Regions from separate parts of the Pseudarthrobacter sp. NIBRBAC000502771 genome, predicted to be linked through region 1. Evidence: riboswitches for the same ligand, from Rfam matches in the RefSeq annotation. Region 1 holds a riboswitch; the other holds the start of a gene.

What was found. A riboswitch is a leader RNA that binds a small molecule or an ion and turns the genes downstream of it on or off. The one in region 1 is predicted to bind S-adenosylmethionine.
Region 2: it holds a riboswitch for S-adenosylmethionine, as region 1 does, so the genes downstream of both, NIBR502771_RS12395 (aminotransferase class V-fold PLP-dependent enzyme) here and NIBR502771_RS06865 (DUF1737 domain-containing protein) in region 1, are expected to answer to the same signal.

Annotation. Positions count from the first base shown of each region.
Region 1 is NZ_CP041187.1:1,461,409-1,468,887, forward strand. It holds gene NIBR502771_RS06845 (UDP-N-acetylglucosamine 1-carboxyvinyltransferase) at 1-1,294, shown strand, start outside; gene NIBR502771_RS06850 (glutamate--cysteine ligase) at 1,362-2,588, shown strand; gene NIBR502771_RS06855 (O-succinylhomoserine sulfhydrylase) at 2,717-3,925, opposite strand; gene NIBR502771_RS06860 (rhodanese-like domain-containing protein) at 3,926-4,336, opposite strand; gene NIBR502771_RS06865 (DUF1737 domain-containing protein) at 4,333-4,608, opposite strand; SAM riboswitch class IV at 4,622-4,737, opposite strand; gene opgC (OpgC domain-containing protein) at 4,904-7,372, shown strand.
Region 2 is NZ_CP041187.1:2,642,451-2,649,929, reverse strand. It holds gene rsgA (ribosome small subunit-dependent GTPase A) at 1-583, shown strand, start outside; gene hisN (histidinol-phosphatase) at 628-1,440, shown strand; SAM riboswitch class IV at 1,593-1,706, shown strand; gene NIBR502771_RS12395 (aminotransferase class V-fold PLP-dependent enzyme) at 1,743-3,158, shown strand; gene NIBR502771_RS12390 (class I SAM-dependent methyltransferase) at 3,243-4,001, shown strand; gene NIBR502771_RS12385 (metal-dependent transcriptional regulator) at 4,049-4,759, shown strand; gene NIBR502771_RS12380 (hypothetical protein) at 4,807-5,184, shown strand; gene NIBR502771_RS12375 (S1C family serine protease) at 5,229-6,212, opposite strand; gene NIBR502771_RS12370 (pyridoxamine 5'-phosphate oxidase family protein) at 6,375-6,839, shown strand; gene NIBR502771_RS12365 (zinc-dependent alcohol dehydrogenase family protein) at 6,852-7,479, opposite strand, start outside.

The sequences.
Region 1 (7,479 bases):
GGAGGGCGGCCGCACCCTGTCCGGCGCCGTGGACGTCAATAGCAGCAAGAACGCCGGCGTGGCACTGCTGTGCGCCAGCCTGATCAACCGCGGCACCACCGTGCTGCGCCGCCTGGCCCGGATCGAGGAAGTCAACCGCATCGTCGAGGTGCTGACCAGCATCGGCGTCGAGTGCACCTGGCTCAATGACACGGACCTCCGCCTGCGCCGCCCCGCCGTCCTGGACCTGGACGCCATGGACGTGGACGCGGCACGCCGCACCCGCAGCGTCATCATGCTGCTGGGCCCCCTGCTGGATGAGTCCCGGGAGTACCGGCTGCCCTACGCCGGCGGCTGCGACCTGGGCACCCGGACCGTGGAGCCCCACATGCAGGCACTGCGCGAGTTCGACCTGTCAGTGGAGGCCACGGCAGGGTTCTACACCGTGCAGGCACCGCCCGCGGATAGCCGGGACCGCTCTTTCGTCCTCACCGAACGGGGGGACACCGTTACCGAGAATGCGATCATGGCGGCGGCCCACCGGCCCGGAACAACCGTGATCCGCAACGCCAGCCCCAACTACATGGTGCAGGACCTCTGCTTTTACCTGCAGATGCTCGGGGTGGCCATCGAGGGCGTGGGAACCACCACCCTGCGGATCACCGGCAGGCCCGTGATCGACGCCGATATCGAGTATTTCCCGTCCGAGGACCCCATCGAGGCCATGAGCCTGATTACGGCGGGCATCGTCACCAACTCCGAGGTCACGGTCCGCCGGGTCCCCATCGAGTTCATGGAAATCGAACTGGCCACGCTGGGCCAGATGGGCCAGAAGCTCGAAATTTCCGGCGAATACATGGCCCGCAACGGCCGCACCCGGCTGGTGGACGTCACCACCAAGCCCTCCGAGCTGCGTGCCCCCGAGGACAAGATCCACCCCATGCCGTTCCCCGGGCTGAACATCGACAACCTGCCCTTCTTCGCCGTCATTGCAGCTAACGCCCATGGCCAGACCATGATCCACGACTGGGTTTACGAGAACCGGGCCATCTACCTGACGGAGCTGAACCGGCTCGGCGCACAGGTACAGCTGCTGGACCCGCACCGGATCTACGTCAACGGCCCCACGAAGTGGCGCGCCGCCGAGGTGGGCTGCCCGCCGGCACTCCGCCCGGCCGCCTGCCTGCTGCTGGCCATGCTGGCCGCGCGGGGCGTGTCCGAGCTGCGGAACATCTATGTGATCGAGCGGGGCTACGAGGACCTGGCGGAGCGGCTGAACACCATCGGCGCCAAGGTGGAGTACTTCCAGGACTAGGCATTCATCCTTCGTCATGAAGGGAGGCGCCCCTGTGAATGCCCGGCGGGCGCGGCAGAATATTCGTATGCGTACATTCGGCGTCGAGGAAGAACTCCTGATTGTTGATCCGGAGTCCGGGGAGCCGCTTGCCCTGGCCGATGCCCTCCTCGCTGGCCGGCGCGTGGCAGCCGATGATGCGCCGGTGGAGCTGGAAAGCCGCCATGCCGGCAACCAGGCGGATTACGACGACGAGATGGGCTTGAGTGCCGAGCTCAAGCTTGAGCAGATCGAGACACAGACCCGGCCGTGTACCGACTACGGAAGCCTGCTGGAACAGATCCGGGCCGGCCGGGCGCTGGCGGACCAGGCTGCCCAAAAGCACGGGGCCCGGGTTGCGGCGCTCGCCACCTCTCCCGTGGCCTCGCCCAGCCACACCACGCCGGACCCGCGCTATGCCAGGATGCTGGAACGCTTTGGCCTCACCGCCCAGGAGCAGCTGACCTGCGGTTTCCACGTCCACACCTTCATTGAATCGCCGGAGGAAGGCGTGGCGGTCCTGGACCGGATCCGCGACAAGCTGGCGGTGCTCACGGCACTGAGCGCCAACTCGCCATTTTGGAATGGCGTCCCCACCGGTTTCGAAAGCTACCGGACCCAGGCCTGGAACCGCTGGCCCACTGCGGGCCCGGCAGGTATTTACGGGACGTATCCCGCGTACCGCCGCGTGGTGACCCGGCTGCTGGACAGCGGCGTCATGCTCGATGAGGGCATGCTGTATTTCGACGCCCGTCTCTCCCGGAACCATCCGACGGTGGAAGTGCGGGTGGCGGACGTGTGCCTCCGTGCCGGGGACGCAGCCCTCATCGCGGTGCTGGTACGGGCATTGGTGGAATCCGCGGGCCGGGAATGGCGCGAGGACGTGGATCCCGCGCCCGTACCCACAGTCCTGCTGCGGATGGCGTCCTGGCAGGCCAGCAGCGCCGGGCTGAGCGGCGAACTCCTGGACTTCGGCAACTTCAGGCCCGCACCGGCCGCGGACGTGGTCCGTTCCCTGGTGGACTACCTTGCCCCCGTCCTGGCCGAACAGGGGGAGCTGGCCCTGGCCAGGCAGGGGGTGGAGGACATCATTTCCCGCGGAACCGGGGCCGCTGAACAGCGCCGTGCCCGCGACAAGGCCCTGGCGGGGCAGCCGCCTGAGGACATGGGGTTCGGTGCCGTGGTGCGGCAGGCCGTCCACCTGACGATGCGCGACACGCTGGACCTGTCAGACATGGCGGACACGCCCGAGCTGCTGCGCGTGCGGCAGGCCTGACCTGCCGCTTGGGTTGCCGGTCCGCGGCATGCATATTCCTTTTCGACGCGCACACTCCTTTGCGCACGCCACATTCCGTGCGCGCCAGGGAATCCGCGCGTCGAAAACGGGGAGGCGCGTCGAAAAGGCTAGATCTGCTTCAGCGCCTGCTCGAGGTCACGGAGGAGGTCCTCCGGGTCCTCGAGCCCTACCGAGAGCCGCACCACGCCGTCGCTGAGCCCAATGGCGGCCCGCCCCTCCGGGCCCATGGCGCGGTGGGTGGTGGTGGCCGGGTGCGTGATCAGGGACTTGGCATCACCGAGGTTGTTGGAAATATCGATGATCCGCAGCCCGTCCAGGAGGGCGAATGCCGCTTCCTTGCCGGAACGCCCGCCGGTCGGGGCCAGTTCGAAGGTCAGGACCGTTCCGCCGGCACTCATCTGCTTAGCGGCCAGCCCGTACTGCGGGTGCGACTTCAGGAGCGGATACTTCACCCAGCCCACCGCCGGCTGTTCCTCCAGCCATTCAGCCAGCCGCAGCGCGGTGGCGGACGAGTGGTTGACGCGCAGGCCCATGGTTTCCAGGCCCTTGGTCAGGACCCAGGCGTTGAAGGCGGACAGTGCGGGGCCGGTATGGCGCATCAGCTGCTTGACGGGTCCGTCGATGAATTCCTTGGTGCCCAGGATGGCACCGCCCATCACCCTGCCCTGCCCATCGATGTGCTTGGTACCCGAGTAGACGATGACGTCGGCGCCGAGGTCCCCGCAGCGCTGCAGCAGGGGAGTGGCAAAGACGTTGTCAGCCACCACGGTGGCGCCGGCCGCATGCGCCAGCTCACTGACGGCGGCGATGTCGACGATTTCCTGCATGGGGTTGGACGGGGACTCGAAGAAGACGGCGGTGGTGGGCTTGGACAGGGCTTCGCGCCACTGGTCCAGGTCCGGACCGTCCACGAAGACCGTTTCCACACCCCAGCGCGGGAGGATCTCGTTCAGGATCACAAAGCACGAACCGAACAGCGAACGGGCAGCCACCACGCGGTCGCCGGCAGCCAGCAGGGCACCCAGCGCGGTGAACACGGCAGACATGCCCGACGCCGTCGCAAAGCAGGCTTCGGTGCCTTCCAGCAGCCTGAGCCGTTCCTGGAAGGTGGCAACGGACGGGTTGCCGTAGCGGGAGTAGACAAAGCGCTCGTCCTCGCCGGTGAACGCGCGTTCAGCTGCAGCAGCGGATTCGTAGACGAACCCGGAGTTCAGGAAGATGGCCTCGGACGTTTCCTGGAAGTTGGAGCGGTCCAGGCCGCCGCGGACTGCCTGCGTATCGGGGTTCCAGCCGGGGGCGTCTGGGTTGAAGGTCACTTAGTTCTTTCCGAGGTTGGTGGGGAGGCCGCGGTTCTTCCAGCCGTTGACGGTACGTTCGCCGTAGCGGTCCGGCTCGCCTTCGAAGCCCTCCAGCACGTTGTAGGCCTTAAAACCGGCCTGGGTGGCGGCCGTTGCAGCCGCGATGGACCGCTGGCCGGAGCGGCAGAGGAAGAGCAGTTCCGCCTGGGGATCCTCCGGCGCCTGCGCCTGGAGGTCCTTGACGAAGTCGGGATTGGGGATGCCGCCGGGGAAGGTCCACTGGATGAACAGGGGATCGTTGTCCGTGGCCTTGGTGTCCGGGATGCCGATGTGGGCCCATTCGCCCTCGGTGCGGACGTCCACCAGGATGGCGCCCTTCTCCAGCTTGGCCCATGCTTCCTGGGGCGTCAGGTCTCCGGCGTAGCTCATGCGTGGCCCTCGCCGTCGAAATCGCCTTCAAGGCCGGCGTCGAGCTGGTCCACCGCTGTGGCGACGGCGGCATCGGCTGAGGCGATCGCGGCCGGAAGGACGATTGCCTGCGCCACGATGACGCTGGTGCCGTTGAAAGTGGCTGCCGGGCTGCCGTGCAGCACGTAGCCGTCGGCGAGTGCGGCGGAGATCCGCTCGCAGAATTCACGGGTGTCCGCGCCGGTTATCAGGCGGTAGGACAGTCTTTCGTCAAGGGCGGGTGCGTCGGACACGACGGATCTCCTTCTCTCACGCTTGCAGCTCGAATCGGTCGATATGCCGAGTATTCACCTGAGGCACCCCGCCGCGAAAGGGAGGGTTGCCGACCGGCAAGTCAGGGCTTGGCGCCGGTACTCATTACTCCCCAAAAACGTAACACCTGCCGCGCCAAGCCGCATCGCCGACGTCGTCATGTTCCGTCATTGAGCTGCCCGCCATGCGGCACGTAGCCTGCTGCGGACCGATAAGGTTCATACCGGGGGCGCCGCCCCGTATCCAGAGCAATGAGTACCGGGGGTCCTTGTCAGCATGCGGGCACACGTATCGCACCACCGCGCCGCCATCCGGCGTAACCGTCCGCGTTCCGCCGCGTCCTTCCTGGCCGCGGTTCTCATCGCCCTCCTGGCAGTGGTGGCCCCGGCAGCCCCGGCGCAGGCGGCCGGCCCCGCGCCGGACAAGGGCAAACCCTGGCTGGGGGCGGTCCTCGAATGGGGTGAGGATACCGCCGCTGGCTTCAGCGACCGGCTGGGCGCAACCCCGGCGCTCTACGGCCATGACATCACCATGCCCTACCGCGAATCCGAGCGGAATGACATAGGGGGCTTCCTGCAGCAGACCGCAGCGAAGGGCGCCCACGCCATGCTCACGGTCAAGCCGTCCGTGCCGCTGGACCAGCTCGGCGCCGCGGAGGCGGAAGCGTTCGCAGCGCAGGTGCGCGACCTGACCGCGGGATTCAAGGGCCAACTGCTGGTCCGCTTTGCCCCCGACATGAACGCCAGCTGGGTGGCCTGGGGCCAGCAGCCGGCTGCGTACCGGCAGGCTTTCCAAGCGGTGTCGGCAGCCTTCAGGAAGGACGACGGCGGCCGGGCCACCATGGTGTGGGCGCCCTACCTGGGGAAGGACTACCCCTTCGACCGGAACAGGAATGCGCCACAGCCGGGAAGCGACGGGTTTTCCCTCCTGGATACAAATGGGGACGGAACCTGGAACGGGAGCGACAGCGCCTATGCCCCGTATTACCCGGGCGACGACGCGGTGGACTGGGTGGGGTTGGCCGCCTACCATGACGACACTGCCGGCGCGGCCGCCGTCAACTCCCTGCCGCACGCCGGCGAACTCGAAGACATGCTGACGGCCTCCGGCAACGAAAACTTCTACGGCACCTACGCCGAAGGACACAAAAAGCCCTTCCTGCTCCAGACCTCGGCCTTCTACAGCCCTGCATCCGGCGGGGCGCCCGAGGCGGACATCAAAACGCGCTGGTGGGACCAGGTGGTGGCAACTGCCACCTCTCCGCATTTCGCCGGAACGGCCGCCGTGGTGTGGGACGAACGGACCAGCACGCGGGACACCGGCGTAGCAAGCATCAGCTGGCTGCTCACGGGAAGCCCGGACATCGCCAAAACTGCCCTGGACCGGCTGAAGGCATCGCCCATGGTCACCGGGCCTGTCACGGATGTGGCGTCCGCAGGCACGTATGTCCGCGCCAACACACTTACGGGCGCCGCCCCGTGGACCGTTGCTGCCGCCATGGTCATCCTCCTGGTGGCCCTGTGGCAGGTTCCGCGCCGGATCAACGCTGCCACGGCCTGGAGTTACCAGGATCCTTCTGCCAGGGATTCGCGGGTGGACCTGCTGCGCGGAATGGCCATTGTCTTCGTGGTGGTCAACCACCTGGGCATGGCCTCGCTGTTCCAGCTGCTCACCCAGGAGGCGGTGGGCTTCGTATCAGGCGCTGAGTTGTTTGTCCTGTTCTCCGGCCTGGTGGTGGGCATGGTGTACGGCCCCAAAGCGAAGGAGGATTTCGGCCGGGTGGTGGACCTGACGTCCCGCCGTGCCGGGAAGCTCTATGTCACTGCCCTGGCCGTGCTGGTCGGCGTCTTCCTGCTGTCGCTGCTCCCGTTCTTCCACACCGAGGCCCTGACCACGTTCGTGGACCAGGGAACCGGCGGCGCCGGGCACAGCGGCGCGGGCCGGACCTACGACCTGTACGCGGGCATGTCGTCGCTGTTCCAGTTCCCCGTGCCGCCGCAGGTGCTTCCGGCCATCGTGCTGCTGCAGTTCGGGCCCTGGCAGTTCAACGTCATGGGCCTTTACGTGGTACTCCTGCTGGCCAGCCCCCTGATCCTGGCGGCACTCAACCGCGGCAAGGCCATCTGGGTGTTGCTGGCATCCCTGGCCGTGTATGCGGTCGGGGCCGTAACCAGGTTCAGGCTCCTGCCATCGCAGTTCGAGGATTCGTTCCCCCTGCTGGTATGGCAGGTACTCTTTGTCCTCGGCCTGGTTGTCGGCTACCACCGCCGCAGCATAGTCGCCTGGCTGTCGGCGCACACCTGGGTGGTGGCAGCCTGCACCGCAGCGGCGTTCGCGCTGGCCTTCCTGTCCTGGGGCAACCCGTACCTGGCCAACAACTATGACGTCCGGCTGGCGCTCATGCCGGACGCCGCCTACCGGGCCATGTATGACGCGCTGTTCGGCCGGACCTACGTGGCGCCCGGCCGCCTGCTCAACGTCCTGGTCTTGGTGGTGGCCGCCTACGCCTTCCTTAGCGCCTACTGGAAACCCGTGCAGCGGGCCCTGGGCTGGTTCCTGATCCCGCTGGGCCGCGCCACGCTCTACGTATTCATCATGCACGTGGTGCTGATCGCCGTCGTGGCCAACATCCCGGCGCTGCAGCAGCAGAGCATCTTCCTCAACACCGTCGCCTACGCCGTGGTGCTGGGCCTTCTGTGGGTGATGGTCCGGACCAGGTTCCTCTTCCGGATTATTCCCACCTAGGCGGCAGCGGGGACGTCCCGGGGCATGAAAAATGCTGTGGCACATTCGTCAAGTGCCACAGCATCTGGTGGTGGGGCACCGGTTACCCGGCGCCCCGTCCGACGACC
Region 2 (7,479 bases), 1.2 Mb from region 1:
GCACCTGGACTTCCCGGTGATCATCAGCAAGACCGCCGACGCGCAGGCTTCCGGGATCGACGCACGCTCTGACGACGGCCTCTCCGCCCGGCTGGACAGCACTGCGGTTGCGGCCCTCCGCGCCCACCTCGACGGCAGGGTCACCGTGATGCTGGGGCACTCCGGCGTGGGCAAGTCAACCATGGTGAACGCGCTGACCGGTGCCGAGCGGGCCACCGGCGGCGTCAACGCCGTAACCGGACGTGGCCGCCACACGTCGTCGTCGGCCCTGGCCCTGCGCCTGGCTGACGCGCCGGCCGGAAGCTGGATCATTGACACCCCCGGTATCCGTTCCTTCGGACTGGCCCATGTGGACCCGGACCGGATCCTGCGCTCCTTCCCGGACCTCTCTCCCGGCATCGAAAACTGTGAACGCGGGTGCAAGCACACGGCAAACGCGGTGAACTGCGGCCTCGACGACTGGGTGGCAGGCGGGCACGCAGGTCCCACCGGCCCGGCACGCCTGGCGTCGCTCCGGCGGCTGCTCGGCACGGATCCGCGCATGGAAGCACAGGAAACCAAAGAGCTCGGCAGCGTCAACTGACGCGTTCTCCCGGCAGAAGCGTCCGCAGACGGTAGTTTGTAACCATGATCCAACCCGCTTCGAGCTACAACGATGACCTGCGCCTGGCCCATGTCCTGGCCGACTCCGTGGATGACCAGACCATGAGCCGCTTCAAGGCCCTGGACCTCCACGTTGAGACCAAGCCGGACCTGACGCCCGTCACCGACGCCGACAAGGCAGCCGAGGAAGCCATCCGCGGCCAGCTCTCCCGCTCCCGGCCCCGCGATGCCGTCCTGGGCGAGGAGTTCGGCAGCACCGGGCACGGTTCACGGCGCTGGATCATCGATCCCATTGACGGGACAAAGAACTTTGTCAGGGGCGTCCCGGTCTGGGCCACCCTGATCGCCCTGGTGGACGAAGGCGAACCCGTGGTGGGCGTGGTCAGCGCCCCGGCCCTCGGCAAGCGCTGGTGGGCGGCAAAGGGCATGGGCGCCTACATGGGCAGGTCCCTGGCGGCTGCCACCCGGCTGCGCGTCTCCAACGTGTCCAGCCTCTCCGACGCCTCCCTCTCCTACTCCAGCCTGAGCGGCTGGAAGGAACGCGGCAACCTCGACGATTTCCTCGGGCTGACCGAGGACGTCTGGCGGACCCGGGCATACGGCGATTTCTGGTCGTACTGCATGGTGGCAGAGGGCTCCGTGGACATCGCCTGCGAACCGGAACTCAACCTCTACGACATGGCTGCGCTGGTGCCGATCGTGGTCGAGGCCGGGGGCCGGTTCACCTCCCTCGAGGGCGAGGACGGACCGTTCGGCGGGAACGCGCTGGCCACCAACTCGATCCTGCACTCCGAGGTCCTGCACCGCCTCAACCCTTACCTGGACGATCTGCTGTAACTGCCGCGGTTTGCCCGCTTAGGCGAATATTGCGACGCCGGACACCTCCAGAAGGAGGTGTCCGGCGTCGTTTATTCGATATTGCGTAATAAAGCCCTTAACAATTGGCCCGGCTTCCAGCCTGGCCGCCCCATGTCCTACGCTTTTATGCAGGTCACGAGTGCCAGCGCAAAACCCCGGTTTGCTGGCCGGCAACCCTCCATTCGCGGCGGGGTGCCCCGGGTGACGACCAGGCCGGTCCGGAGTGGATGCGGCAAGCGCGGATTCCGTACGCCGGAGTCCTGTACACAAGTGAGGTCTCTGTGACAACTGCCACCGTCTCCCCCAAACCCGTCACCGAATCCGCCGTTGCTGCCGAACGCCGTGCCGCCGCCGGCCGCCCGCTCGCTGCAGTCACCGGGGCCGAAATCCAAGCACCACTGATAACCGGCGGCCACGTGCGGTACGCCAACCTTGATTACGGGGCATCGGCCCCTGCACTCTCCGTGGTGTCCGCCTACCTCAACGAGATCCTGCCCTACTACGCCAGCGTCCACCGCGGGGCCGGGTACGCCTCCCAGATCAGCACCTCCGTGTACGAGAACGCACGCAGCATCGTCCGGGACTTCGTGGGCGGCCGGCCGGACGATTCGGTCATCTTCACCCGGAACACCACCGATTCGCTGAACCTCCTGGCGGGCTGCCTGCCCCGGACGGACGGACGGACCGCCGGGGACGTCCTCTACCTGGACATCGAGCACCACGCCAACCTCCTGCCGTGGCAGGGCGTCCCGCACCGCAGCATCGTTGCCGCGGACACCATCGCCGGCACCCTTGAGGCCGTCCGCGCCGAACTCGAACAGGGCGGCGTCAGCCTCCTGGCCGTCACCGGCGCCTCCAACGTCACCGGCGAGATCCTCCCCATCCGGGCCCTGGCCGCGCTGGCCCACCAGCACGGCGCCCGGATCGTGGTGGACGCGGCCCAGCTCGCGCCGCACCGCCGGGTGGACATCAGCGCGGACGACGTCGACTACCTCGCCTTTTCCGGCCACAAGCTGTACGCGCCGTTCGGCGCGGGTGTCCTGGTAGGCCGGCCTGACTGGCTGGATTCCGGCGTCCCGCACCTCGCCGGCGGCGGGGCCGTCAAGGAAGCACGGCTCGACGGCGTCAGCTGGGCCACCGGCCCGGCCCGCCACGAAGGAGGCTCACCGAACGTCCTCGGCGCCGCCACCCTGGCACGCGCCACGCAGGTCATCGCCGAACTCGACCAGGACAGGTGGCATGCGCACGAGTCCGCGATCCGGTCCTTCCTGGTGGAGGGCCTCCAGGAAATCGACGGCGTCACCGTCCACCAGATCTTCAAGGACACCAATCCGGAAACGGACACCATCGGCGTGGTCAACTTCTCCGTCGAGGGCTACGACGCAGGGCTGGTGGCCGCCTACCTTTCCGCAGAGCACGGGGTGGGCCTGCGTGACGGACGTTTCTGCGCCCATCCCCTGCTGAAGCGCCTGGGCCTGCCGTCCGGCTCCCTCCGGGCGAGTTTCGGCGTGGGCTCGCGGCTGGAGGATGCTGAACGCCTCCTTGCCGGTATCCGGGCTTTGCGCAGCAACGGACTCGGGTGGGACTACGTGGTGGACGCGGGCCGCTGGGTGCCCGCCAACGACTTCCGCACCTACCCGCACTGGGCACCCAATACCCCCGGGACGGCCGGCGCGGCCCCCTGCCTCGACGACTAGCGGGGTAACGGCGGCTGCCTGCAGGCACCGGCCATGCGGTAAATTCGAAGGACATCCGCAGGCAGCACCGGAAGGAGGCCACGCGTGGTTCGGGGTGGCCCCAGGCTTGATCACGGCCGGCGCACGGAGCTCGGGCAGAGCTTCCAGGACGGCGGCCGCCACTACCAGCGCGTCCGCCCCGGCTATCCGGCGGAATCCGCACGGTGGCTGGTGCCTGCCGGGGCCCGTGACGCCCTGGACGTCGGGGCGGGTACCGGTAAATTCACCGCCTTGCTGCTGGCCATGGGACTGGATGTCACAGCCGTCGATCCTTCTGCGGACATGCTCGCCCAGCTGAAGGCCCACTGCCCGGCCGCCACGGCTGCGGCGGGGACGGCCGAGGCCACAGGCCTTCGGGACGCGGCCTTCGACGTGGTCACCGTTGCCCAGGCGTGGCACTGGTGCGATCCCCTCGCTGCGAGCACCGAACTGGCCCGCGTCCTGCGCCCGCACGGAACCCTGGGCCTGGTCTGGAACCAGCTGGACACCTCTGTCCCCTGGGTGCACCGGCTCTCCCGGATCATGCACGCCGGCGACGTCTACCGGCCCGGCCACAAGCCCGTCGTCGGGCCCGAATTCCACGGGCTTGAGGGGCATGTGACGCACTGGCAGGACCGGGTGACCACCAGTGACCTGATGGAGCTCACCAAATCGCGCAGCTACTACCTGCGGGCCGGTGAGGCGACGCGGGCGAAGGTCCTTGCCAACCTGGACTGGTACCTGCACGAACACCTGGCCCATGCTCCGGGGCAGGAACTCGACCTCCCCTACCTGACGCTGGCCTGGCGCGCCGCTAAGGCCTGACCCGGGGCCGCCCCTGCCGGACCGGCCAAACCGGTAGGCTTGGACCTGTGAAGACCAGCGCGCCCTCCTCCTCGATCGAGGACTACGTCAAGGTCATCTATTCATTCACTGAATGGCAGGACAAGCCCATCACGTCCTCCCAGCTGGCACAGCGGCTGGGCGTGGCGAATTCCTCTGTGTCGGAGATGGTCCGCAAGCTGAAGGACCAGGGGCTGGTGGACCACAAGCCCTACAGCGCAGTCACCCTGACCGATTCCGGCCTGCGCCTGGCCCTGTCAATGGTCCGGCGCCACCGGCTCATCGAGACCTACCTCGTCCAGCGTCTTGGCTACAGCTGGGACGAGGTCCACGATGAAGCCGAACAGCTGGAGCACGCGGTCTCGGATACGTTCATCGAACGCGTCGCCGCCAAACTCGGAAACCCGGAACGGGACCCGCACGGCGATCCCATTCCCACCGCGGACGGCCAGGTGCTGATGCCCAGCGCCCATCTCCTCGCCGGGCTGGACCAGGGGCACAGCGGAAAAATCACCCGTATCAGCGATGACAATCCTGAGCTCCTGCGGTATCTCGCCGCGCAGGACATCGATCTCGACGCCGAGGTTGAGGTGCTGGGTCGGCGCCCGTTCGGTGGTGCACTGATGGTGCGCATCGCCGGCCCCGGCGGCACCCGCGACTTCGACCTTGCGGATGAGATCGCCTCGGCGTTGTGGGTCTCCACCGAAACGCCCCACCCCGGCTGCATCCTGGGAAGCTGAATCACCGGGGCACGCCGATTTGGCCGCCTCCCGTATCGTGGAACGTGATGATCAGCAGACGCGACGCAGCAATAACCCTGGATGTTCCCCTTGAGATGGCGCAGCGCCATGGCCTGCCGAAGTGGATGTCTGAGGCCGAGCTCCGCAGCATCCTGGACAATCCCCCGCCCTGGCTGGTGCAGTCACGGGCCAACCGCACCGGCAAACGGCCCGTCTGGGTGCACCTTGAGTGCGCCGTGTGCGGGTACGAGGAGGCTGCCCGGCCCAAGAAGTGGTGGCCGGACTTCACCTACGTGGTGTGCGGGCACCACGCGCCGTCCGAGGTTCCCGCCGTGCGTCCCGGGTGCGTGCGCAGCGAGTACGACGGCGTAGGGACGCGTTTCGTAGGCATCGCTGACGTGGAAGCCCCCCAGGCCAGCCCCTAGCCTTTCGTACGTGCCTGCCCATGGTGCCGGCCCGCCGTCGGCCGTTATCCAGCTCCGTTGGCCGTCATTTCCTCCGGAACCGCCGTCAGGTGGCGTTCTGCGCCATCGCGCAGCACGGCAAGGTTGAGCGGCTGGCCGATGGCATCGGCGAACAGCAGGCGCTGCAGGCTTTCGGCGTTGCTGACCGGGCGGCCCCCGGCCGTGACGATGACGTCCCCTGCCGACAGGCCTGCCTTGTCTGCAGGCGACCCGGGCAGTACCTCTACGACGCGGAGCCCTTCACGCAGCCCGGTGCGGATCACGGCGCTGGATCCGAGCTGCATCGGGGTACTCACCAGGCCCAGGTACGCGCGGCGCACCCTTCCGTCTGACAACAGCGCGGAGATGATCCTGCGGGTGGTCGCGTTGATCGGAATTGCCAGTCCCAGGCCGGCTCCGGCCACTGCGGTGTTGATGCCCACGATCCTGGCGTGAGTATCCGCCAAGGCACCGCCGGAGTTGCCGGGGTTCAGTGCCGCATCGGTCTGGATGACGTCCTCGATGACCCGCCGGTTACCGCCCGACCAGACTGGAATGGCCCTGCCCAGCCCGCTGACCACCCCCGCGGTCACCGAACCGGCCAAGCCCAGCGGGTTGCCCACGGCCACCACCAGCTGCCCGACCCGGAGGGATTCCGCCGCGCCGAACACGGCGGGCCGGATTCGCGGCCGCGAACCGTGCACCACCGCAAGGTCGGACAAGGGGTCCGCGCCAACGAGTTCCAGCTCCATCCTGCTGCCGTCGCCGAAGACCGCGAAGCCGTGCCGGGTGCCGGCCACCACGTGGGAATTGGTGAGCAGGTAGCCGTCCTCGGTGAAGAGGACGGCCGAACCTGCTCCCACCCGGGCCCGGCCATTGCGGCGCTGCGCCGTCATCTCGATTGCTGCCACGTGGGGCGTCACGGCAGCTGCCACCCGCATCACTGTCTGCGAGTACGAGTCCAGGACATCGTCATTGTCCGCTGTTGTTGGTACCTGCGCCTGGTCCATGGCGCACCTCCGGCTTTGAGTGCCGCTTCCGGCTGTTCCGTGCCCTCTGGGGCCCTTACGGGAATCAACGGTGGACGGCCTGGATCCAGTCCCGTCGCGGCTACGCCTAGGGTGAACGCCCCAGCAGTGCACACCCGCGCTCCAGGCCCTAGGATCGGTACCATGGCTGATTCCGCTGGTGGGTCTCGAACAGAAGTGCTGAATCCCGATGAATGCTGGCGGTACCTTCGGTCCTCATACATCGGCCGGCTGGCAGTCATCAATGGTGACGTTCCCGAGATTTTTCCGGTCAACTTTTCCGTTGCCGGGGAATCGCTGGTGTTCCGTACCGCGCCCGGCACCAAGCTGCGCGCCCTGCTCAGCGGCGCAGTCGCGGCACTCGAGGTGGATGGACTGAACCCTTACGCCACGGAAGTCTGGAGCGTGGTGGCTAAGGGCAAGCCGGAAGAATTCGATGGGACCCGGATGACGCTCCCCGACTCCGATGCCGACCGCGAGCCGTGGGAGCCCGGGATCAAGGACCACCTGGTAGCTTTGATCCCCACGGAGCTCACCGGACGGCGGTTCGCCGTCAGGTCCCGGACACGGTGGTGGCCGCCGGTGGACTTCTCCGCAGACTGGCTGTAGCGGTGTCCGGATTCACGCCGTGATGATCACTTTGAGGGCCTTGGTTTCGGCAGCCCGGGAAAAGGTGTCGTAGGCGTCAAGGAACTGATCGAAACCAAAATGGTGCGTGGCGAATTTCTCCGCCCTGATCTTTCTCTGGGCCACCAGCTTGAGCAGCATGGGCGTCGTGTTGGTATTCACCAGCCCCATGCTGATGCTGATGTTTTGGATCCACAGGTTTTCCAGGTGCAGCTCCACGGGTTTTCCATGCACCCCGACGTTCGCCACCGAACCACCGGGCCGTACGATGTCGGTGCACATGCCAAATGTTGCCGGCACGCCAACAGCTTCAATGGCCACATCGACTCCCTGTCCCCCTGTCAGGGCCAGGACCTGTTCCTTCCAGTCACGGCTGCCTGACAGGACCGTGTCCGTGGCGCCAAACTCCTTTGCCTTCTCCAGGCGGTTGGCGTCCAGGTCGATGGCCACCACCGTAGCGGCGCCGTACAGCCCTGCTGTGGTGATCGCCGCCAGTCCCACCGGCCCGGCACCGACCACGGCCACGGTGTCGCCGGGCTTTACCCGGCCGTACTGGACGCCGATTTCGAATCCCGTGGGGAGGATATCGGAGAGCATGACGGCCTGTTCGTCGCTGACGCCG